2 regions of the Nocardiopsis sp. NPDC049922 genome follow, and region 1 is predicted to be linked to the other one. Evidence: riboswitches for the same ligand, from Rfam matches in the RefSeq annotation. Region 1 holds a riboswitch; the other holds the start of a gene.
The links. A riboswitch is a leader RNA that binds a small molecule or an ion and turns the genes downstream of it on or off. The one in region 1 is predicted to bind glycine.
Positions count from the first base shown of each region.

Region 2: linked by a shared signal. The riboswitch ahead of gcvP (aminomethyl-transferring glycine dehydrogenase) and the one ahead of gcvT (glycine cleavage system aminomethyltransferase GcvT) in region 1 are both predicted to bind glycine.

Region 1 is NZ_JBFAME010000011.1:151,288-162,820, forward strand. It holds gene AB0I72_RS20935 (3'-5' exonuclease) at 1-34, opposite strand, end outside; gene AB0I72_RS20940 (asparaginase) at 316-1,296, shown strand; gene AB0I72_RS20945 (FAD-dependent oxidoreductase) at 1,353-2,618, shown strand; gene AB0I72_RS20950 (ferredoxin) at 2,602-2,793, opposite strand; gene pip (prolyl aminopeptidase) at 2,899-3,855, opposite strand; gene AB0I72_RS20960 (DUF4429 domain-containing protein) at 3,939-4,832, opposite strand; gene AB0I72_RS20965 (AMP-binding protein) at 4,984-6,702, shown strand; gene AB0I72_RS20970 (3-deoxy-7-phosphoheptulonate synthase) at 6,905-7,966, shown strand; gene AB0I72_RS20975 (penicillin-binding transpeptidase domain-containing protein) at 8,077-8,952, opposite strand; glycine riboswitch at 9,157-9,258, shown strand; gene gcvT (glycine cleavage system aminomethyltransferase GcvT) at 9,402-10,517, shown strand; gene gcvH (glycine cleavage system protein GcvH) at 10,670-11,047, shown strand; partial or broken gene AB0I72_RS20990 (serine hydroxymethyltransferase) at 11,055-11,533, shown strand, end outside.
Region 2 is NZ_JBFAME010000016.1:511-12,043, reverse strand. It holds gene AB0I72_RS23715 (site-2 protease family protein) at 1-479, opposite strand, end outside; gene AB0I72_RS23710 (RecB family exonuclease) at 645-1,448, shown strand; gene AB0I72_RS23705 (response regulator transcription factor) at 1,493-2,167, shown strand; gene AB0I72_RS23700 (threonine/serine exporter family protein) at 2,411-3,835, shown strand; gene AB0I72_RS23695 (DUF5999 family protein) at 4,005-4,205, shown strand; gene AB0I72_RS23690 (tetratricopeptide repeat protein) at 4,230-5,498, opposite strand; gene gcvP (aminomethyl-transferring glycine dehydrogenase) at 5,826-8,735, opposite strand; glycine riboswitch at 8,831-8,919, opposite strand; gene AB0I72_RS23680 (hypothetical protein) at 9,067-9,198, opposite strand; gene AB0I72_RS23675 (MerR family transcriptional regulator) at 9,214-9,702, opposite strand; gene AB0I72_RS23670 (bifunctional nuclease family protein) at 10,177-10,650, opposite strand; gene AB0I72_RS23665 (FHA domain-containing protein) at 10,810-11,355, opposite strand.

The DNA of each region.
Region 1 (11,533 bases):
TCCGGGTCAGCGAGCCCAACCGCAGCGTTCCCATCGCGTGCTCCACTCCCTCGTCACCGCCGGTCCACCGGTGTCCGGCCCGGTCCGTACCCGAACCGACCTTACTCCCCGTGCGCGACACCGAACCGCCGCGTGCGCGGCCTCCCGCCGACCGTGCGCGCACGGTGCGGGTCCTCCACGCGGGTGATCGGAGGCCGGGGTGGCTGATCCCACCCCAGCAACGGAAGAAAGGTGCATTATGTAACGTTCTTAGTCGTGTCCACAGAAACATGGACACTCCCCGCGCACCCAACCTCAACGGCGAGGAGAGCCCGCATGCCCGACACCCCGCAGCCGACGCTGAGCCCGCACCCGGAGTACGTGCCCCTCGCGGAGGTCACCCGCTCCGGCATGCGGGAGAGCGTCCACTACGGCGCGGTGGTCGCCCTGTCCCCGACCGGACGGATCGCCCTCGCGCGCGGCCCCGTCCACCAGCCCATGTTCCCCCGCTCGGCCGCCAAGCCCTTCCAGGCGCTGGCCATGCTGCGCGCGGGCGCCCCGCTGGAGGGCAGCTCCCTCGCCATCGCCGCCGGCAGCCACGGCGGCGAGGACATGCACGCCGCCGAGGCCGAGCGGATCCTCGCCAAGGCCGGACTCACACCCGACGCCCTGCGGTGCCCCGAGGACATCCCCGGCGGGCGGGCGGCGCGCCGCGCGTTCCTGCGCGCGGGCCGCGCACCCGAGCGCCTGCTCATGAACTGCTCGGGCAAGCACGCGGGCATGCTCTCCGCCTGCGTCCAGCGGGGCTGGAGCACCGACGACTACCTCGACCCCGAGCACCCCCTCCAGGTCCTGGTCCGCGAGACCGTCGAGGAGCTGACCGGCGAACGCGTCGCGCACACCGCCGTCGACGGCTGCGGGGCGCCCCAGCTCGCCGTCTCCCTGGTCGGGCTCGCCCGGGGACTGTGGCGCATGCGCACCGCCCCCGACGGCAGCCCCGAACGCGCCGTCACCGACGCCATGAGCGCCCACCCCGAGTACGTGTCGGGCACCGACCGGATCGACACCGAGCTCATGACCCGCGTCCCGGGGATGGTGGCCAAGATCGGCGCGGACGGGGTGCACCTCATCGGCGCGCCCACCGGCGAGACCGTCGCGGTCAAGATCAGCGACGGCGACGCCGAGGAGCGGGCGCGTACCCTGGTCGCACTCGACGCCCTGCGCACCATCGGTGCGGACGTCTCCCCCGTCCACGACCGGCTGCGCGTCGAGATCCACGGCGGCGGCGCGCCCGTCGGGGAGGTCCGCGCGCTGTAGCTCGGTCCGCTGACCCCGGCGGACACGACCCGACCCGACATCGGAAGGGCACCACAGTGCCGGACACCCTCAGCGACATCGTCATCGTCGGCGCCGGAATGGCGGGGCTGCACACGGCGGAGTCCCTGCGCGAGCAGGGGTTCGACGGGCGGATCACGCTGGTCGGCGAGGAACCGTACCGCCCCTACTCGCGGCCTCCGCTGTCCAAGGAGGTCCTCACCGGGGTCGGCATGGACCCGTCGAACGGCGCTCCCGGCTGGCTCGTGGGCCACCGCGCCCTGCGACTGCGCGACGACGCCGCGGTGGACGCCCTGGACCTGGACTTCCGCCCGAACACCCGCGCCGTCGGGCTCGACACCCGGGCGCGCGAGGTCGGCGTGAGGGGTCCCGCGGGCTCGGGGACGGTGCGCTACGACGGCCTCGTCATCGCGAGCGGCGCCCGGGCGCGGCGGCCCGACACGACGCTCGCGGGCGTGCACGTGCTGCGCACCCTGGACGACGCCGAGGCCGTGCGCGCCGCCTTCGACTCCGGCGGCCGCCTCGTGGTCGTCGGAGCGGGCTTCGTCGGCGCCGAGGTGGCGGCCAGCGCCCGCGCGGTGGGCATGGAGGTGACGCTGGTGGAGGCGGCGCCGACGCCGCTGACACGGGTGATCGACCCCAGGATCGGGCGGGTCCTGACCGAGCTGCACCGGGAGAACGGCGTCGACGTGCGCCTCGGGGCGGGGGTGACCGGGTTCGAGGGCGCCGGCCGCGTGGAGCGCGTCCGACTGGCCGACGGGTCCGCGATCGAGGCGTCCCTCGTGGTGGCCGGGCTGGGCGTGAGCCTGAACACCGAGTGGCTGCGCGGATCCGGTGTGGAACTGCTCCCCGACGGCTCCGTGGCCTGCGACGCGTTCTCCGAGACGTCCGTGCCCCACGTGTACGCCGTCGGCGACCTGGCGAACTGGCCGCACCCGCGCTACGGCGGTCGGATCCGGCTGGAGCACTGGACGAACGCCAGCCAGCAGGGGGAGGCGGCGGCCCGCAACCTCCTCGCGGGCTCGGGACGGACGCCCTTCACCCCGGTCCCCTATTTCTGGTCGGACCAATACAAGATGAAGATCCAGCTGCTGGGACAGGCCGCACCCGCCGATGAGGTCGCGTTCGTGCACGGGTCTCCGGAGGACCGGAAGTTCGTGGCCTTCCTGGGCCGCGACGGGATGCTCACCGGGGTGCTGGGGTTGCGGTCAACGCCGCGGACCATGCGCTACCGGGGTCTGCTGGAGGAGCCCACGACATGGGACGAGGCGCTGACCGCCGCGGAAGCTACTCCTTCACGGTGATGGCCTGCTTGGGGCACAGGCGCGCTGCCTCACGCACCTTCCCGTGCAGGTCGGCGGAGGGTTCCTCGGTCAGGACGTTGAGGAAGTCGTCGTCGCGGACCTCGAAGACCTCGGGGGCCGCCCCCATGCACAGGGCGTTGCTCTCGCACCGGTCGAAATCGACCTCGACTCGCATGGCTGTCCCTTCGTCGCGCGGATCACGGGTGCCTCGACTCTAGGACGTCCGGACTCCAGGGCGTCCGGGTTCCGGGAGGTGCGCGTCCCGGAACCCGGACCGTCGCTAGCGCGCGAAGCGGTCGGTGGCCTCGATGAGCCGGTCGAGGATCCCGGGCTCGTTGAACGCGTGCCCGGCGTCGTCGACGACGTGGAACTCCGCCTCCGGCCAGGCCTTGTGCAGGTCGTAGGCAGTGTGGACGGGCGTGCACACGTCGTAGCGCCCCTGCACGATCACACCCGGGATGTCGCGGATCTTCTCGGCCCCGTCGATGAGCTGGTTCGGGGTCAGGAAGCCGCGGTGGGTGAAGAAGTGGTTCTCGATCCGCGCGAACGCCAGCGCGTAGTCCTCGTCGGAGTGCTGGGCGCGGATCTCGTCGTTGGGCAGCAGGGTCACCGTCGACCCCTCCCACACGCTCCACGCGCGGGCCGCCGCCAGGCGCACGGCGCGGTCGGGGTCGCCCAGCCGCCGGGCGTAGGCGGCGATGAGGTCGTCGCGCTCCTCGGCCGGGATCGGCGCGAGGTAGGACTCCCACAGGTCCGGGAAGAGCATCGAGGCGCCCTGCTGGTAGAACCAGCGCAGCTCCTCGTCGCGCAGGGTGAAGACGCCCCGCAGGATGAGTTCGGTGACCCGCTCCGGGTGGCGCTGCGCGTAGGCCAGCGCCAGGCAGCTGCCCCAGGAGCCGCCGAACACCTGCCACCGCGACACACCGATCATCTCGCGCAGCCGCTCGATGTCCTCGACCAGCGTCCACGTCGTGTTCGTGGACAGGTCGGAGTCCATCCGGCTGGCGTGCGGCGTGGAGCGTCCGCAGTTGCGCTGGTCGAACAGCAGGATGCGGTACCGCTCGGGGTCGAAGAGCCGACGGTGGGTCGGGGTACAGCCGCCACCGGGCCCACCGTGCAGGAACACCACGGGCTTGCCCGCGGGGTTGCCGCACAGCTCCCAGTAGACGCGGTGTCCGTCGCCGACGTCGAGCATCCCCGAGTCGTACGGCTCGATGGGCGGGTACAGGGTGCGCAAAGCGGATGGCCTTTCCAGTCGCGGACCGCCGGGCGGTCGCCCGGCGGGGGGAACGGACCCGGAGCGCGGAACGATCGTCCCGGTCACAGGCGTCCGAGGAGCTCGGCCTTCTTGGCGCTGAACTCCTCGTCGGTGAGCAGCCCCTCGGTGTGGAGCCTGCCCAGCTCACGAATGGTGGCGAAGATCGTCTCCGCGTCCTGCTCGGCCGACGCGGCCGGCCCCGCGCCGGGCAGCGCCGCCGGCGCGTCCCGTTCGGCGGTCGGGGCGAGGTGGGCGTTGATCGTCGCCGCCATGAGCAGGCTCTCCTCACTGCCCTTGGAGCCGTGGGAGGCGAGGGTGAAGAAGTCGTGTTCGGGGTCGGTGGCCTCCGAGACGCTCACGCCGCGCAGTTCGATCCGCAGCAGGCCCTCGGTCAGGTCGACCGGCGGGAACCACCGGGCCTCGGCGATCTCGGTGAGCCGGAACTCCCGCGCCTTCTCCTTCTCCTTGGCCGAACCGGCCATCAGGCCGTCCCACTGGAGACGGACGCGGGTGCCGTCGAAGGTGGCCGTGCCCTCGGCGGTGCGGGCCTGGAAGGGAGGCCGGGCGACCAGCGACCGGGCCACCTCGCGCGGGTCGACGGAACCGTCGGCGATCTCCCGGGCCAGGCCGGCCGCGGAGGTGAGCTTGTCCGCGACGTACTCGGCGACCAGCTCCCTGTCGTGCGGGCCGGTGAGCAGCAGCGGTGTCGTCGCGTCCCGGCCGTGCACGCCCAGCTCCGTGTACGGGTCCGCACCGTCGACCAGCCGGATCCGCAGCCGCCACCCGCGCTTGCGGTCGCCGCGGTCGAACTCGACCTCGCGCACCGCCGCCAGCGGAACCGCGCACTCGCCCAGGTGCTTGAGCAGGGTGGGGACCTTGCGCCCCGAGCCGAACCCGATCCGGACCGTCTCTTCGTCGATTCGCCAGGTTCCGTGATGTCCGCGCAGTTCCTCCATGCGCCCCATGGTAGGGCTCGCGGGCCGGAGGCGTCGCCCGCGCGCATCCCGGGTAGGACCTGCTGCGCACAGCCGTATCCACCGCCCCACGCGGGCCAAGAACCCGGACGGTCCGGCCCGGCCGCCGTCCCCGACCCGGAGGTCGCCGAGGATGTCCAAAGAGACGGCCGCGGAGGGCGCGGCGGAGTTCCGGGCCGCGCGGGACCTGCTGCTCCGGCTCCGTGAGGACCAGCCCAGGGCGCACCGGGAGTTCGCCTGGCCCCGGCCCGAGCGGTTCAACTGGGCGTTGGACCACTTCGACGCGCTGGCGGAGTCCATCCCCGACCGGACGGCGCTGTGGATCGTGGAGGAGGACGGGAGCGAGGCCAAGTACACCTACCGCCGCCTGTCCGAGCGCTCCAACCAGGTGGCCAACTGGCTGATCGGCCAGGGGGTGCACGCGGGCGACCGGATCATGCTCATGCTCGGCAACCAGGTCGAGCTGTGGGAGACCACCCTCGCGGCGATCAAGCTCGGCGCGGTGGTCAGCCCGGCCTCGCCCATGCTGACCGAGAGCGACCTGGTCGACCGGCTGGAACGGGGCGAGGTCGCGCACGTGGTGTGCGACCCCACCGAGACGGAGAAGTTCGCGAGCCTGCGCGGCCACTGGACGCGGATCTGCGTCGGGTACATGGACGGCTGGCTCAGCTACCCCGACTCCGAGCACGCGGCCCTGGACTTCGCGCCCCCGCACATGCCCGCCGCCGACGACCCGCTCCTGCTCTACTTCACCTCCGGCACGACCTCCCGGCCCAAGCTGGTCTCCCACTCCCAGCGCTCCTACCCGGTCGGCCACCTGTCGACCATGTACTGGTTGGGCGTCCAACCGGCCGACATCCACCTGAACATCTCCTCCCCCGGGTGGGGCAAGCACGCCTACAGCAGCGTGTTCGCCCCGTGGAACGCGGAGGCGACCGTCCTGGTGGTCAACCAGGCCAGGTTCGACGCCGAACACCTGCTGGACCAGGTCGTGCGCTGCGGGGTGACCACCATGTGCGCGCCGCCGACGGTGTGGCGGATGCTCATCCAGACCGACCTGCGCTCCTGGCGCGTGTCGCTGCGCGAGGCGGTGGCCGCGGGAGAGCCGCTCAACCCGGAGGTGGTGGACCGGGTGCGCGACGCCTGGGGGATCACCGTCCGTGACGGCTTCGGCCAGACCGAGACCACCATGCTCGTCGGCAACGCGCCCGGCCAGACCGTCGTGCCGGGGTCGATGGGCCGCCCGCTGCCCGGGTACGACATCGTGCTCGCCGACCCGACCACGGACGAGCCCGCCGAGACCGGGGAGATCTGCGTGGACCTGTCCGGAGACCCGGTGGGGGTGATGACGGGGTACGCCGACGGCGCGGACCTGACCCGCGAGGTCACCCGGCGCGGTCTGTACCACACCGGCGACATCGCCACCCGGGATTCACGCGACCACATCACCTATATCGGCCGGATCGACGACGTGTTCAAGGCGTCGGATTACCGCATCTCACCATTTGAACTCGAAAGCGTGCTCGTCGAGCACGAATTCGTGGCCGAGGCGGCGGTGGTTCCCTCGCCCGATCCGCTGCGGCTGGCGGTCGCCAAGGCCTACGTCGCCCTGGCCGAGGGCGTGCCGCCGGACGCGGACACCGCCCGCACCATCCTCGCCTACGCCCGCGAGCGCCTCTCGCCCTACAAGAGGGTGCGCCGCCTGGAGTTCACCGAGCTTCCGAAGACCGTCTCGGGTAAGATCCGACGTGTACAGCTACGCCGGGCCGAGGCCGAACGCGGCACGGTCACCGGTGGCGAGCGCAACCCGCGCGAGTTCTGGGAAGAGGACCTTCCGGGGCTGAAGGACTGATCTCCGGCGCCCCGGGACGGAATGGATCCCGGAATGGTCGTCCCACATGGCGAGACGATTCTTTCGGCGTCACGGCCGTTGTGGCGTTTCCCATCCCGCGACCCGCGCCACAACCCCACGCGACCGCGTCCGACCGACCCGGACCGCGCTACTGTCAGTCGCGGCGACAGCCAGCACCGACCGAGGGACCGAGGGGATCACGATGCCGAGCACCAACGACACACGGGTGGCGAGTTACCAGCCGCTCATCGCCCCTCAGGACCTGCTCAGGGAACTTCCCCTGGGCCATGACCGCAACACCCTGGTGGAGCAGTCGCGCGCCGAGGTCAAGCGCGTGCTCGACGGGGACGACGACCGCCTGCTCGTCGTCGTCGGCCCCTGCTCGGTCCACGACCCCGAGTCCGCGATGGACTACGCGCGGCGCCTGCTCGGCCTCATCCCGTCCCTGCGCGACGACCTGTGCGTCGTCATGCGCGTGTACTTCGAGAAGCCGCGCACCACCGTGGGCTGGAAGGGTCTGATCAACGACCCCCACCTGAACGACACCTACGACGTCCACCACGGCCTGCGCATCGCCCGCCAGCTGCTCCTGGACATCAACTCCCTGGGGCTGCCCGCGGGCACCGAGTTCCTCGACCCGATCACGCCCCAGTACATCGCCGACGCCGTGACCTGGGGCGCCATCGGCGCCCGCACCACGGAGAGCCAGGTGCACCGCCAGCTGGGCAGCGGCCTGAGCACCCCGGTCGGCTTCAAGAACGGCACCGACGGCGACGTCCAGGTCGCCGTGGACGCCGTCGGCGCGGCCGCCGCCTCGCACACGTTCTTCGGCGTCGACCCGACCGGCGCCGGGTCCGTCGTGGTCACCGAAGGCAACCCCGACTGCCACGTCATCCTGCGCGGCGGCCGGGTCGGCCCGAACTTCGACGCCGAGTCGGTCGACGCCGCGCTCGACGTCATCGGCGAGGCGGGGCTGCCGCGCCGCCTGATGATCGACGCCAGCCACGCCAACAGCGGCAAGGACCACACCCGCCAGCCCGGCGTGGCGTCCGCCATCGCCGAGCAGATCGCCGAGGGCCAGACGGGCATCATCGGCGTCATGCTGGAGAGCTTCATCGTGGGGGGCGCCCAGAAGCTCAGCGACCCGGCCGCGCTCACCTACGGCCAGTCGATCACCGACAAGTGCATGGGCTGGGAGACCACCGAGGACGTGCTGACCCAGCTGGCCGAGTCCGTGCGCCAGCGCCGCAAGAGCGTGGCCTGAGCCCGAAGCTTCCGCCCACCGCGAGAACACCGCGTGGGGCCCGGCAGCGCGCCGGGCCCCACGCCGAGCGCGGCGAACGGGAGCCGGGTGGACCGCCGCCCGCCGGCGGCTCAGCGGGCGGCCTCCGGCGGCAGCACACCCAGTTCGACCAGCAGCTCCCGGCCGATCCGCTCGCACGACTCCAACTGCGACCCGTCCTCGACGTACACCCGCAGGGCGAAGGTGTGCACGTCCTCCCCGTGCTCGACCCAGCCGACCCACCAGCCCGGCGAGGGCTCCACGGTCGCGCCCCACCCGGTCTCGGCGAACAGGGCGTGGTCCCCGATCCGGTCGACCCGCGCGATCTCGCGCACGGCGCCCAGATGCCGGTCCTCCACCGGCAGCTCCGCGCGGGCGAGACTGGCCAGGAACGCGGTCTGCTCCATCGGGGAGACCTCCAGCGGACCCTCCGACCAGAACCGGTCCACCCGCTCCTCGTCGCCGATCGCGCGGTTGCCGTAGTCGAACCGGTCCACCCACGCCGCCATCCGGTCGTGGCCGACCCGGCGCGCGATCTCCCGGTACACCGGCGCGTTGGACGCGGGCAGGGCCTCGCGCATGCTCATGCCCCGCTCCCGCCCGGGGACCGGCTGGGGCCCACCGCCGTGGGGCACCACCTCGTCGACGTCGGCGACCGCACCCGTCTGGAGCGCGATCACCGAGCTGACCAGCGTGAACGTGGACGCGGGCACGGTACGCCGACGGGCCTGTCCAGGGGCGACGACGGTCGCCGAGCGCTCACCGGTGTCGAAGAGGACGAAGGTGCCCTCCACACCCGCCTCCTCGAAGACCGCCTCCAGGTCCTCGCGCTCCTCCGAGGGGACGTCACCGCCGACCCGGTCGACGAGGCGCGCGTCGCCCCGGACGTGGTCGGCCACCTCCGGCGCGGTGCCCGTGCACGCGGCCCCCACGAGCACGGCCAGCACCACGCCCGCGACGGCCCACAACGTCGCCCCGCGGCCAGGCGCCGCCGGTCGTCTCCCCCGCCCGTCACCGGTGACCACTCGTGCCCCCTCCGCACGTCGCCCCGTCCGTCGCATCCACGCTAACGGTTCGTCACCGTCCGTACGGCGTTTTCCACAGGCGCGGCGGACGGGAGGTCCACCACCCTTGGGAGCCGACGATCGCCGCTGCTAGTCTGATGGTGTTGCTGACCCCGTACGGGAGAGTGCCCGCGTAGCCAATGTGGGCCGCCGAAGGAGCAATCCCTCCCCGATGACAACCTCTCAGGCACAGTGGACCGTACGGGCGAGACCACTCTGGAAAGCAGGGACCGCCGTCCCTCGCCGAAGGTGCAAACCACGCCGAGCGCGCGGTGAAGCTCTCAGGCACAGATGACAGAGGGGGAGGATGGCAACGCCACGCACGACAGACGCCCATCCTCTCGGGAGTGCCCATGTCAGAGCCCGCGTCCGCGCCACGCGCGACAGCGCTGCGCGAGATTCACGAACAGTCCGGGGCCACCCTGGTCGACTTCGCCGGATGGCTCATGCCCCTGCGCTACGGCAGTGAGACCGCCGAGCACACGGCGGTCCGCGAGGCCGCCGGGCTCTTCGACCTCTCCCACATGGGTGAGATCCGCCTGTCCGGGCCGCAGGCCGCCGAGGCCCTCGACCACGCCCTGGTCGGTCACCTGTCCAAGGTGAAGGTCGGCCGCGCCCGCTACACCATGATCACCGCCGCCGACGGCGGTGTCCTGGACGACCTCATCGTCTACCGCCTCCGCGAGGAGGAGTACCTCGTCGTGGCCAACGCGGCGAACGTGTCCGTGGTCGCCGACGCCCTCACCGAACGGGCCCGGGGCTTCGACGTCGAGGTCGCCGACGAGTCCGCCGAGTACGCGCTCATCGCCGTCCAGGGCCCGCGCGCGGTGGACATCCTGGCTCCGCTGACCGACGCCAAGCTCGACGAGATCCGCTACTACGCGGGCTACGAGCACACCGTGGCCGGGGAGCCCGTGCTGCTCGCCCGCACCGGGTACACCGGCGAGGACGGCTTCGAGATCTTCGTCCGCCCCGCCGAGCGCGCCCCGCACGTGTGGAAGGCCCTCATGGAGGCGGGCGCCGAGCACGGTCTGGTCCCCGCCGGACTCTCCGCGCGCGACACCCTGCGCATGGAGGCCGGGATGCCGTTGTACGGGCAGGAGCTCACCGCCGACCTCACCCCCTTCGACGCCGGGCTCGGCCGCGTGGTCAAGCTCGACAAGCCGGGTGACTTCGTCGGCCGCGCCGCCCTGGAGGAGGCCGCGCGCACCGCCCGCGAACGCCGCCTCATCGGCCTCGTCGGCCGCGGTCGCCGCCCGCTGCGCAGGGGCCAGGAGGTCCTGCGCGACGGCGCCGTCGTCGGCACCCTCACCAGCGGCGCGCCCTCGCCCACCCTGGGCCGCCCCATCGCCATGGCCTACGTGGACGGCGACCTCGACACCACGACCGGCGCGTTCACCGTGGACGTGCGCGGACGCGGCGAGGACGTCGACGTGGTCGAGCTGCCGTTCTACCAGCGGCGGTCGTGACAGCGGGCCCCAACACCACGGGGCCCACTCGCCCCACGGCCGGATCCCCGATCCGGGGACCGGCACGGACGGGGCGTGACCAGGCGTAGGCCGGGCCGGGGCGCCGTACCGGCGCACGGCAGGATGCACGAATATCTCCAAGGAGAGTCGAAGTGAGCGTTCCCACGGAGCTGGGTTACACCGACAAACACGAGTGGGTCCGGATCGAGGACGGTGTCGCGACCGTCGGGATCACGGCGTACGCCGTGGAGTCGCTGGGCGACATCGTGTTCGTCGAGCCCCCCGCGGTCGGCACCGAGGTGACCGCCGGGGAGACGTGCGGCGAGGTGGAGTCCACCAAGGCCGTCAGTGACGTCTACTCGCCGGTGAGCGGTGAGGTCGTCGAGGTCAACGAGGCGTTGGAGGACGAGCCGGAGTCGGTCAGCTCCGACCCCTACGACGCGTGGCTGTTCCGGGCACGGGTCTCCGAGGAACCCTCCGACCTGCTCTCCGCCGAGGAGTACAAGGCTCTGACCAAGGAAGAGGAGTAGCCCACCGATGGCGACCGACAAGACCCTGCTCAACCAGAGCCTCAGTGAGCTCGACCCGGAGGTGGCGGCCGCGGTCGACGCCGAACTGGGGCGCCAGCGCGACACCCTGGAGATGATCGCCTCGGAGAACTTCGCTCCGCAGGCGGTCCTGGAGGCCCAGGGCACCGTCCTGACCAACAAGTACGCGGAGGGCTACCCCGGCCGCCGCTACTACGGCGGCTGCGAGCACGTCGACGTCGTCGAGCAGCTGGCGATCGACCGCGCCAAGGAGCTGTTCGGGGCCGAGCACGCCAACGTGCAGCCGCACTCGGGCGCCCAGGCCAACACCGCCGTGTACTTCGCGCTGCTCAAGCCCGGTGACACGATCCTGGGCCTGGACCTGGCGCACGGCGGGCACCTCACCCACGGCATGCGGATCAACTACTCGGGCAAGATCCTCAACGCCGTGGCCTACCACGTGCGCGACTCCGACGGCGCCGTCGACTA
Region 2 (11,533 bases), on a different contig from region 1:
ATCTTCCACACCCCGGCGCGCAGCAACCGCCCGCCGTCGAGCGGCAACCCCGGCAACAGGTTGAACACACCCACCAACAGGTTGGCCACCCACAGCTGGAACAGCAGCTCACCCGTCACACTGAACGGATCCGCCACCGACGCCAGCACGTACGCCCCGGCCGCCAGCCCCAACGACAACAGCGGACCCGCGAACGCGATCCAGAACTCCCGCCCCGGCGTGGGCGCCTCCCGCTCGATCTCCGAGACCCCGCCCAGCACGTACAGCACGATGCGCCGCACGGGTAGCCCGAACCCGCGCGCCACCACCGAGTGCGCCAACTCGTGCACCAGCACCGACGCGTACAACAGGATCGCGAACACGAACGCCAACACGTACGCCGACGGCCCCAGCGCCAGCCGGTTCTGCACGATCCCGCCGTAGACCAGCGTGATCAGCACCGCCACGATCAACCACGAGGACGTCACGTACACGGGGATGCCGAAGGGGCGCCCGAGCAGGAGCCCCGGCTTCGAGGAGCGCTCACCGGACACGGGCCTGGAATCGTCGTTGGTCACGCTCACAGACTAGGCCGTGTGCCCCCAGGATCCGCCGCCCGGCCCAACCGGCCTCCGTCGGTCGCGACCCTCTCGTAGGCTCGTCGCATGACCACCGCGTTGCTCCCGTCCGCCCTCTCCCCCTCCCGCGCCTCCGACTTCCTCCAGTGCCCGTTGCTGTTCCGGTTCCGCGCCATCGACAAACTCCCCGAACCGCCCAGCTCCGCCGCCCTGCGCGGCACCCTCGTCCACGCCTGCCTGGAGCGGCTGTACGAACTCCCCGCCGAGACCCGCACCGCCCGCACCGCCGTCGGCCTGGTCGAGCCCCAGTGGGAGACACTGCGCGCCAAGCGCCCCGAGGTCGACGACCTGTTCGCCGACGACGCCGCGCGCGACGCCTGGTTGGAGTCCGCCCGCGCACTGGTCACCCGCTACTTCGACCTGGAGAACCCCACCGCCCTGGAGCCCCGCGACCGCGAGCTGCGCCTGGACGTGGCCCTGCCCTCCGGACTGCGCCTGCGCGGCTACGTGGACCGCCTCGACGTCGCCCCCTCCGGCCAGATCCGCATCGTCGACTACAAGACCGGCAAGTCCCCCCACCCCCGCTTCGAGGACAAGGCCAGGTTCCAGATCTTCTTCTACGCCGTCATGATCTGGCGCGACCTCGGCGTCGTCCCCACCCGCCTCCAACTCGTCTACCTCGGCGGCGACGGCGCCGTCCGCTGGTACGACCCCACCGAGGACGAACTGCGCGCCGCCGAGGCGGAGATCGGTCACATCTGGGACCGGATCGAGGAGGCCGGCCGCACGGGCGTCTGGGAACCCCGGCGCAGCAAGCTCTGCGGCTGGTGCGACCACCAGGCCCTGTGCCCCGAGTTCGGCGGCACCCCGCCCCCGTTGCCCACCCGCTGAGTCGCACGTCCGACCCCCTCGCGGAGTGCGGCAGAATCGACGCCGTGCCCGTCTCAGTTCTGCTCGTCGACGACCAACCGCTCGTCCGCGCGGGCTTCCGCATGATCCTGGAGGCCACCGGCCACCTGTCCGTGGTGGGTGAGGCCGCCGACGGCCGCGAGGCCGTCGACGCCGCCCGCCGCCTCCTGCCCGACGTCGTCCTCATGGACGTGCGCATGCCCGGAATGGACGGCGTCGAGGCCACCGGACGGATCACCCGGTGGGCCGCGCGGCTGGGACACGACATCCGCGTCCTCGCGCTGACCACCTTCGACCTCGACGAGTACGTCACCGGCGTCCTGCGCGCGGGCGCGGTCGGCTTCCTGCTCAAGGACGCCCCGCCCGCCGAACTCGTCGCCGCCGTCGAGGTCGTCGCCGACGGCGGCGCGGTCATCACCCCGGCCGTGCTCGAACGACTCCTGCGCCGCTGGGCCCCGCACCTGCCCGCCGACCCCGCCCGCGAGCCCGTGCCCGACGACCCGCTCACCGCCCGCGAACGCGAGGTGCTGCGGCTGGTCGCCCGCGGCTGGACCAACGCCGAGATCGCCGCGCACCTGGTCCTCGGCGAGACCACCGTCAAGTCCCACGTCGGCCGCGTCCTCACCAAGCTCGGGCTCCGCGACCGCGTCCAGGCCGTCGTCCACGCCTACGAGACCGGCCTGGTGCGCCCCGGCGACTAAGCGCCTCCTGGGGCCTCCGCTTCGCTTCGGCCCGTGTTCGGGCGCCAACCCCTGACCAGCCCCGGCACCCGGCGCGTCGCTGTCAGCCGCCCGGCCCCCCTGGAAGGATGAACCGGTGACCGACCTCACCGGCGCCCGTCCCCCGACCAGGCCAACTCCACCCCGCCCGGCGGCGTCTCCTGTGCGGTGGAAGGCGACGCTCCGGCCACGACGGAACCGGACGGGAAGCGAAGGGAGGACGACATGCCCAACAAGCGCGAGCGGCCCGTGGCGCCCAGTGAGGACCGCCTGCTGAGCAGGATGCGCGACTGGCGGGCCGAGCACGAACGGGAACTGACCCCGGACGAGCTGGACGAGGAGGGGCAGCTCCCCGACGCGCGGGCGATCGACACGGTGCTGCGCGTCGGCGAACTCATGCTCGCCAGCGGCGAGGGCACCGAGGCGGTCAGCGAGGCCATGCTCAGCCTCTCGGTCGCCTTCGAACTGCCCCGCGCGGAGGTGTCGGTCACCTTCACCACCATCACGCTGTCCACCCACCCCGGCGGCGACCTGCCCCCGATCACCGGCGAGCGCGTGGTCCGCCGCCGTACCCTCGACTACTTCCGCGTCGGCGAGCTGCACACCCTCGTGCAGGAGGCCGCGCTGGGCCTGCTCGACCTGGAGGAGGCCGCCACCCGCCTCAACCGGATCCGCCGCGCCCGCATGCCCTACCCCAACTGGATGATCGCGGTGGGCTTCGGGCTGATCGCCTCCAGCGCGAGTGTGATGATGGGCGGCGGCTTCATCGTGGCCGCCGTCGCCTTCCTCGCCACGGTCCTGGGCGACCGCACCGCCGTCTTCCTCGCCCGACGCGGCGTCGCCGAGTTCTACCAGATGGCGGCCGCCGCCGTGGTGGCCGCCTCGATCGGCCTCGGCCTGCTGTGGGTCAGCTCCGAACTGGAGCTCGGGCTGCGGGCCAGCGCGATCATCACCGGCAACATCATGGCGCTCCTGCCCGGACGCCCCCTGGTCTCCAGCCTCCAGGACGGCATCAGCGGCTACTACGTCTCCGCCGCCGCCCGCCTCCTGGAGACCTTCCTCATCCTGGGCGCGATCGTCTCCGGCGTGGCCGCGGTCGCCTACACCGCCATCCGCCTGGGCGTGAGCATCGACCTCGACTCCCTGCCCTCGGCGGGCACGTCACTGGAGATCCCGGTGCTGGTCGGCGCCGCGGGCATCGCGATGGCCTTCGCGATCTCGCTCGCCGTGCCCCTGCGGCTCCTGCCCGCCATCGGGGTGCTGGGCGTGATGATCTGGGTGATCTACGCGGGCCTGCGCGCCGCCCTGCAGGTCCCGCCCGTGGTGGGCACCGTGGCCGGCGCGGTCGCGGTCGGCGTCGTCGGCCACTGGCTCGCCCGGCGCACCCGCAGGCCGGTCCTGACCTACCTCATCCCGTCCATCGCGCCGCTGCTGCCCGGAAGCATCCTGTACCGCGGCCTCATCCAGATCACCCAGGGCACGGTGGTCTCGGGCCTGCTCAGCCTGGTCGAGGCGGTCATGGTCGGGCTCGCCCTGGGCGCCGGGGTCAACCTCGGCGGCGAGCTCGTCCGCGCCTTCCAGCACGGCGGTCTGGCCGGGGCGGGCATGCGCGGCCGACCGGCGGCGCGCAGGACACGCGGAGGATACTGAGCACCGATTCTGTCCACAGGTGGCCAGAACCAATGCGGCATCAGCGGGTATCCCATGGATGAGAGCGGCCGGGGCGATGCGAACCGCCCCAAACCGCAACGGCATGTGATGTCAGCCACTACGCTGGACGTCAGCTCAACGCCGAGCGTTCTGGACCGAAAGGCCTTCCATGTTCACGTGCAGCCACGAACCCGCCTGTCCGTCCTACGAGGACACCGACCGCGAGGCCGCGCGGGTGATCGCCAGCCACCCGGAGCAGGGATGGAGCCTGCTCTGCAACGGTGTCGTCCTGTTCGACGACACCGGTGAGCTGCTGCCCGACGGCGCGGTCGTCGCCCCGCACCGACCCCACGTCCACGCGGCGGCCTGACCCCCCGCACCCCCGCCAGCCTGCTCAGCGACCTCCCGGTGGCCCGTGCTCCGGCCACCCCTCCGGCAGCGGGTCCTCCCCCATCGCCTCGTGCAGCCGACGTCGGAAGTCGGCGTGCACGTCGACGCCCCACACCGTGTCGCTCGGGACGCGCAGGGCCTGTTCCATGACGGCCCGCAGGGCGGAGGGGCGTGCCTCGCCCTCCACCACGGGGACGGCGAGCAGCGCGTGCATCCGGGTCACGACCGCGAACAGCTCCCCGGCGAGCACGGAGGTGCTGGAGGTGGCCGCGGCCTCCTCCAGGTAGGGCTCCCACCACGGCGGCGCCGCGTCCTCCTCGGGGGCGGACGCGAACCCGCGGCGCAGACGGCGGCGCACCTCCTCGGCGGTGTCCCGGTCGCCCAGACCGGACCGCCAGACCCGCTCGGCCGCCTCCGGCTCCCCCCGCAGGGCGAGCAGCCCCGCCAGGAGCTCGACGGCCGCGCCCGAGGTCGCGGGCTCGGGCCGCTCCCCGTCCTCCGGCTCGGCGTGGGGTCCCGGGGTCCCGGTCGAGGCGGGGACGATCGCGTCCAGGTCGCCGATGGCGTGCTCCAGGTGGGCGGCGGCGCGCAGCAGCCGCAGTCCCGGGTCGTCGGCGACCGCCAGCCCGCGTTCGACGGCGGCCAGGGCGGCGTCGGGCCGTCCCCGCTCCAGCAGGCGTCCGGCCAGGTCCCGGGCGGCCTCGGCGACGGTGGTCGCGTGCAGGCGGCTGAACTCCGCCCGGTCGGTCGGCAGCTCCAGCGCGGCCTCCCAGTGCTCCTCGGCGGCCTCGCGGTCCCCCCGCGCCTCGGCGTCGCGGGCCAGACCGTAGTGGGCGACCGCCGCGTGGGCCGGGCCGCCCAGGTCGAGCAGGCGCCGCCAGACTCGGGCGGCCTCCTCCCCCGCGCCCTCCTGTTCCAGGGAGAGGGCCAGGTGGTGGGCGGCGCGCGGGGCGTGGCGGGTGTCCCCGGTGGCCAGGGCCCGGTACGCGGCCTCGCGGGCGGCGGGCGGGTCGCCGCGCTGGTCCTCGACCACGGCCAGGCCGAGCAGCGCGCGGGCCTGGACCGCGGGCGGCGGGTTGGCGGCCACGGCGCGCTGGTACAGGGCGGCCGCGCGCTTGAGGTGGCCGTTCTGGGCGAGGTCCTGGGCCTGGTCGCACAGGTCCGCGGCGTCGTGGGCGGGGGGAGCGTCCGTCTCCCCGGCGTCGGCCGGATCGGTGGCCTGGGGCGGGTCGTCGGGAGCGGAGCGTGCGGGCGGCCCGGACGTGGTGGTCATGCGTGGCGCTTTCCATGGGGGTGTGGGTGGTCGCTCGGTGAGGCGGGCGTCGCCGCCACTGTAACCCGCGCGCGAGCGGTCCACCTTCCGTCGCGGGCGCGTGCCGCGTACCGCTCCGGCCCGACGGGGGGAAGGCACCGGCGCCAGCCTCCAGACGGGGCGTCTGGCGCGGGTGCGTCGCCCCTGTCGCCGTCCCGAGGAGCCAGGGCCGCCGGGCCGGTTCCCGGGTGCGTGACGCACCGAAGCGTCACCTTTACGTCGTAGATTTCCGACATGTCCGAATAGGGGCGCCGACGCGGCGTCGGCGCCCCCTCGGTCCGTCGACCGTCAGAGCTCGAAGGCCTCCGGCGGCGGGCAGGAGCAGACCAGGTTGCGGTCACCGTAGGCCTGGTCGATCCGGCCCACCGGCGGCCAGTACTTGTCCTGGCGCAGCGACGGCAGCGGGTAGACCGCCTCCGCGCGACCGTAGCCGTGCTCCCACACGTCCGCGGTCACCGCCTCGGCGGTGTGCGGCGCGTTGCGCAGCGGGTTGTCGTCGGCGTCCCACTCCCCCGCGGCCACCCGGTCGATCTCCCCGCGGATCGCGATCATCGCCTCGACGAACCGCTCCAGCTCGGCGAGGTTCTCGCTCTCCGTCGGCTCGACCATCAGGGTGCCCGCCACCGGGAACGACATCGTCGGCGCGTGGAAGCCGTAGTCCATGAGGCGCTTGGCGACGTCCTCGTTGCTGATCCCGCTCGCCTTCTGGAGCGGCCGGATGTCGATGACGCATTCGTGCGCCACCAGACCGTCGGCTCCGGTGTACAGGACCGGGAAGTACGGCTCCAGGCGCTTGGCGAGGTAGTTGGCGGACAGCACGGCCGTCTCGGTGGCGGCGCGCAGCCCGTCCTCGCCCATCATCCGGACGTAGGCCCAGGAGATCGGCAGGATGCCCGCCGAGCCGAACGGAGCCGCCGAGACCGCGCCGACACCGGTGTGCGGACCCGCCTCGGGCTGGCCCGGGTGGTTGGGCAGGAACCCGGCCAGGTGCGAGCGCACCGCCACCGGTCCGACGCCGGGACCGCCGCCGCCGTGCGGGATGCAGAAGGTCTTGTGCAGGTTCAGGTGGCTGACGTCGGCCCCGAACTCGCCGGGCTTGGCCCAGCCCAGCAGCGCGTTGAGGTTGGCGCCGTCCACGTACACCTGGCCGCCCGCCTCGTGGACCAGGCGGCACACGTCGGTGATGGTGTCCTCGTACACGCCGTGCGTGGAGGGGTAGGTGACCATGATGGCCGCCAGGTCCCCGGCGTGCTTCTCGGTCTTGGCGCGCAGGTCCGCCAGGTCGACGTTGCCGTGGTCGTCACAGGCCACGACGGCCACGCGCATCCCGGCCATGACGGCGCTGGCGGCGTTGGTGCCGTGCGCGGAGCTGGGGATGAGGCAGACGTCGCGGTGGGCCTCGCCGCGGGAGCGGTGGTAGCCCCGGATCGCCAGCAGACCGGCGAGCTCGCCCTGGGACCCGGCGTTGGGCTGGAGCGAGACGGCGTCGTAGCCGGTGACCTCGGCCAGCCACGCCTCCAGGTCGCGGATGAGGGCCACGCTCCCGGCCGCCTGGTCCAGCGGGGCGAACGGGTGCAGCCCCGCGAACTCGGGCCAGGTGACGGCCTCCATCTCGGCGGTCGCGTTGAGCTTCATGGTGCACGAGCCCAGCGGGATCATCGTGCGGTCCAAGGCCAGGTCCCGGTCGGACAGGCGGCGCATGTAGCGCAGCAGCGAGGTCTCGCTGCGGTGGGTGTTGAACACCTGGTGGGTGAGGTAGTCCACGCCGCGCCGCAGGTCGGAGGGCACGCGGTCGGCGGACTCGTCGACGGTCAGGCCCGCGCGGGAGGAACCGCGCTCGAACTCGCCGAAGGCGCCCAGGACCGCCTCCAGGTCGGCCGGGGAGGTGGTCTCGTCGACGCTGACGCCGACCGTGGTCTGGTCCACGGCCAGCAGGTTGTACCCGGCCTCCAGCGCGCGCTCGACCACGGCGGCGGAGCTGGGCACGCGCACGCGCAGGGTGTCGAAGAAGGCGCCGTGCACGACCTCGAAGCCGCGCTCGGTCAGGCCGTCGGCCAGCGCGGCGGCGCGGGTGTGCACCTGGCGGGCGATGGCGCGCAGGCCGTCGGGCCCGTGGTAGACGGCGTACATTCCGGCCATGACGGCGAGCAGCACTTGGGCGGTGCAGATGTTGCTCGTCGCCTTCTCACGCCGGATGTGCTGCTCGCGGGTCTGCAGGGCGAGGCGGTAGGCGGGACGGCCCGCCTCGTCGACCGACACGCCGACCAGGCGACCGGGCAGCTGGCGGCGCAGCTTCTCGCCGACGGCCATGTACCCGGCGTGCGGGCCGCCGAAGCCGAGCGGGACGCCGAAGCGCTGGGTGGAGCCCACCGCGATGTCGGCGCCCAGGTCGCCGGGGCTGCGCAGCAGGGTCAGGGCGAGGATGTCGGCGGCCACGACGGCCAGCGCGCCGCGCTCGTGGGCGGCGGCGACGACGTCGCTCGGGTCGCGCACGACACCGCTGGAGGCCGGGTACTGCACCAGGACACCGAAGGCGTCGCCCTCGGGCAGGCCCTGGGACAGGTCGGCGACCACGATCTCGATGCCGAGCGGCTCCGCGCGGGTGCGCAGCACGTCCAGGGTCTGGGGGAAGACGTCGGCGTCGACGACGAAGACGTCCGCCTTGCTCTTGGACGCGCGCCGGGCCAGCGTCATGGCCTCGGCGGCGGCCGTGGCCTCGTCCAGCAGGGAGGCGCCGGAGACGGGCAGGCCGGTCAGGTCGCAGACCATCGTCTGGAAGTTGAGCAGGGCCTCCAGGCGGCCCTGGGAGATCTCGGGCTGGTAGGGCGTGTAGGCCGTGTACCAGGCCGGGTTCTCCATGATGTTGCGCAGGATGACGGGCGGGGTGACGGTGTCGTAGTACCCCAGTCCGATCATCGAGGCGCGCACCTGGTTGCGGTCGGCCAGGCGGCGCAGCTCGGCGAGGGCCTCGGCCTCACCGAGCGCCTCGGGCAGGTCGAGCGGGGCGCTGCGGCCGGGGCCGGTGAGGATGGACTCGGGGACGGCGGCGGCCATGAGCTCGGCGGTGGAGCCGTAGCCGACGGTCTTGAGCATCTCCGCGGTCTCGGCGGGGGTGGGCCCGATGTGGCGGTCGGCGAAGACCCGTGCGGGGGCGCCGGGCGTGTGCGGCGTCGGGTCTGGCGTGGACTGGTCAGGCACGGAGACCTCCTGGTGACAGGGCCGAGCGGGTCGGCGCTTTCCTCACGGTCTCCCCCTCTGTCACCGGGCACGGCGGTGCCAGGCTTCAGAGCGGCCTCCTCCACGCGGTCCGTGGTGCCTGAGAGGTTACTGGGGAGTATTGCCCCGTCGGCGCCCCTGTCGGGGTCTCTCCCGCGTGGTATTGACGGCCTGTTGACACTGTGTATGGATGTACGAACAGGGCGAATGTCAGTTTTCGTCCCCGTTGTGACCAAACGGTACTCGATCACCGCGCCGGAGGCCGAGCCCGGGTCTCGCGTGTTCCGTCCCCACGCCCCGCCGCTCCGGGGTCTCAGCCGTGCGCCCGCCCGAGCGCCGCGCGGATCCGCGCCACGGCGTCGTCGCGGGCGTGCTCGTTGGCGGCGTTCCACACCGCGGCGTACCGGGTCGCGGCGACCAGGTAGTCCCGGTGACCGCCCGCCACGCCCGGGGGCCGTGCTCAGCCCGTGCGGCGCTCGCGTCGGCGGCGCGCCAGCTCGTCCACCGGCTGCGGCGGAGCGGCGGGCAGGTCGGTGCGGTCCTCGGCCGGGACCACGCCCAGGGCCTCCTCCAGTTCGCGCCACACGTTGCCCAGCGCCAGCCCGAACATGCCCTGGCCGCGCTGCATGAGGTCGACGACCTCGTCGGGGGACGTGCACTCGTAGACACTGACGCCGTCGCTCATCAGCGTGATGCGGGCCAGCTCGGGGGCGGGCCTACCGCGCAGATGATCGACGGCGTTGCGGATCTGCTGCAACGAGATGCCGGTGTCCAGGAGGCGTTTGGCCACCTTCAGCAGCAGGATGTCGGGGAGGCTGTAGAGGGGCGCGTTATGGGCTCCGGCGCGCACACTCGGCTCGACCAGACCGGTTCTGGCCCAGTAGTCGAGCTGACGGTAGGTGATCCCGGCGGCGGTACACGCCGCTGGGCCCCTATACCCGACGTCCATAGGCAGCGCCACCACGTCCTCTTCGCACAGTAGGCCCTGCTGCCCCGCTAGCCGCAGCGCGGACCGCCTGTCATGGGTCTCCCGCTTGCCGCCCGCTACCGCCACGCCGACCTCCGGCTCCTCGTCCCACGGCGGCGTCGACAGGGGATGTCCACTCAGGGATGGGGTGCGCCGCGGGTTCCACTGCACCGACCGTAGGACGACCGACCGGCAGCGTCAACGACGGCGCGCGGCGCGTCGCCAAGTGCACGCGCCGTCCGTCTCCCGACTCCGAGTCGGGCCCCGTCCACGGTCGTCCGGAGGTTCCGGCCGTGACCAACGCGTCCCCCTCCCTCGACCCCGTTACCCAATGTATCAGTGGCGATCACGGCGAACCCGCAGGTCACAGCCGTGTCGCCGCGTTCCCGCGCACCCCTGTCCACGCCGCGGGCGCGGCGGGACCGACCCCCTGCCCGAGGGCGGCCCCGAGGGGCGCTACTCGGCGCGCCGGCCGAAGTCCTCGGGCGAGATGTTGTCCAGGAACTCCCGGAACGCCTCGACCTGGTCCTCCTGCTCGTCGGGGATCGGCATCCCGGCCTCGGCGATCACGTCCTCGTGGGCGTAGATCGGCGTGCCGGTCCGCAGCGCGAGCGCGATCGAGTCGGAGGGGCGCGCGCTGACCTCCACCCCGTTGCTGAACACCAGCTCGGCGTAGAAGATCCCGTCGCTCAGACCGGTGATGTTCACCGTCTTCAGCCCGGTGTCGAGCGCCTCCAGCACGTCCCGGAACAGGTCGTGGGTCAGCGGCCGGGCGGGTGCCACCCCCTGCTGTGCGAGTGCGATCGCCGTCGCCTCCACCCCGCCGATCCAGATCGGGAGGTAGCGGTCTCCGTCGGATTCCTTGAGCAGGACAATCGGCTGGTTCGAGGGCATCTCAACTCGGACGCCGACGACCTCCATGTGCTTCACAGCGGCTCCGTCCCACGAGTCGTCATGCCGGATGGGCGCTCGTCCCTGCTCCCACGTTGGATCAGGACCCGAGGGCGAAATCGGCACCCTTCGTTACAAAGCTCTCCGGAGGCGGGGGCCCGCAAACCTTGTCGGCGCGGCGACCCCCGCCCGGCCTGGTCAGCGACGCGGCTTGGTCAGCAGGACCATGCGGAACTTGCCGATCTGGATCTCGTCCCCGCCGCCGAGCGCGGCCTCGTCGACCGGCTCACGGTTCACGTAGGTGCCGTTGAGGCTGCCCACGTCCCGGACGCCGAATCCGTCGCCACGGCGGAAGAACTCGACGTGCCGACGCGAGACGGTCACGTCGTCGAGGAAGATGTCACTGTTGGGGTGGCGCCCCGCGGTCGTCACGTCGCTGTCCAACAGGAACCGGCTTCCGGCGTTGGGACCGCGCCTCACCACGAGCAGCGCCGTGCCCGGAGGAAGGGCGTCGGCGTTGGCCGGGTCGTCGGCCGCCAGCTCGTCCCCGGTCGACTCCTCCTCCTCGAGGGCCTGGATCCCGGAGATCGAGATGGTGGACGTGACGTCGCCGGCGGAGTCCCCACCCGTACCAGGTCGTGGGGTCTGCTGCTGGGGCCTGCGGACGGGGGTCCCACAGTAGGAGCAGAAACGGGCATCATCCGCAACGGCGTGACCGCACTGCGTGCAGTAAACGCTCGACATAGGTCGGCTCGGCCTCCTACCGCACGGGGCGGTGCTTGATTCGGCTGATCGGTGACACGTCCCGGGCACTGGGCGGGCTCCTCACCCGCACACCGCCCGAAGCGCGGCGAGACAGCCCGCTGTCGGGCAGCGGTACGCCTCACACGGTCGGTCGCTAGGTCTCATCCCCCATGTCGTC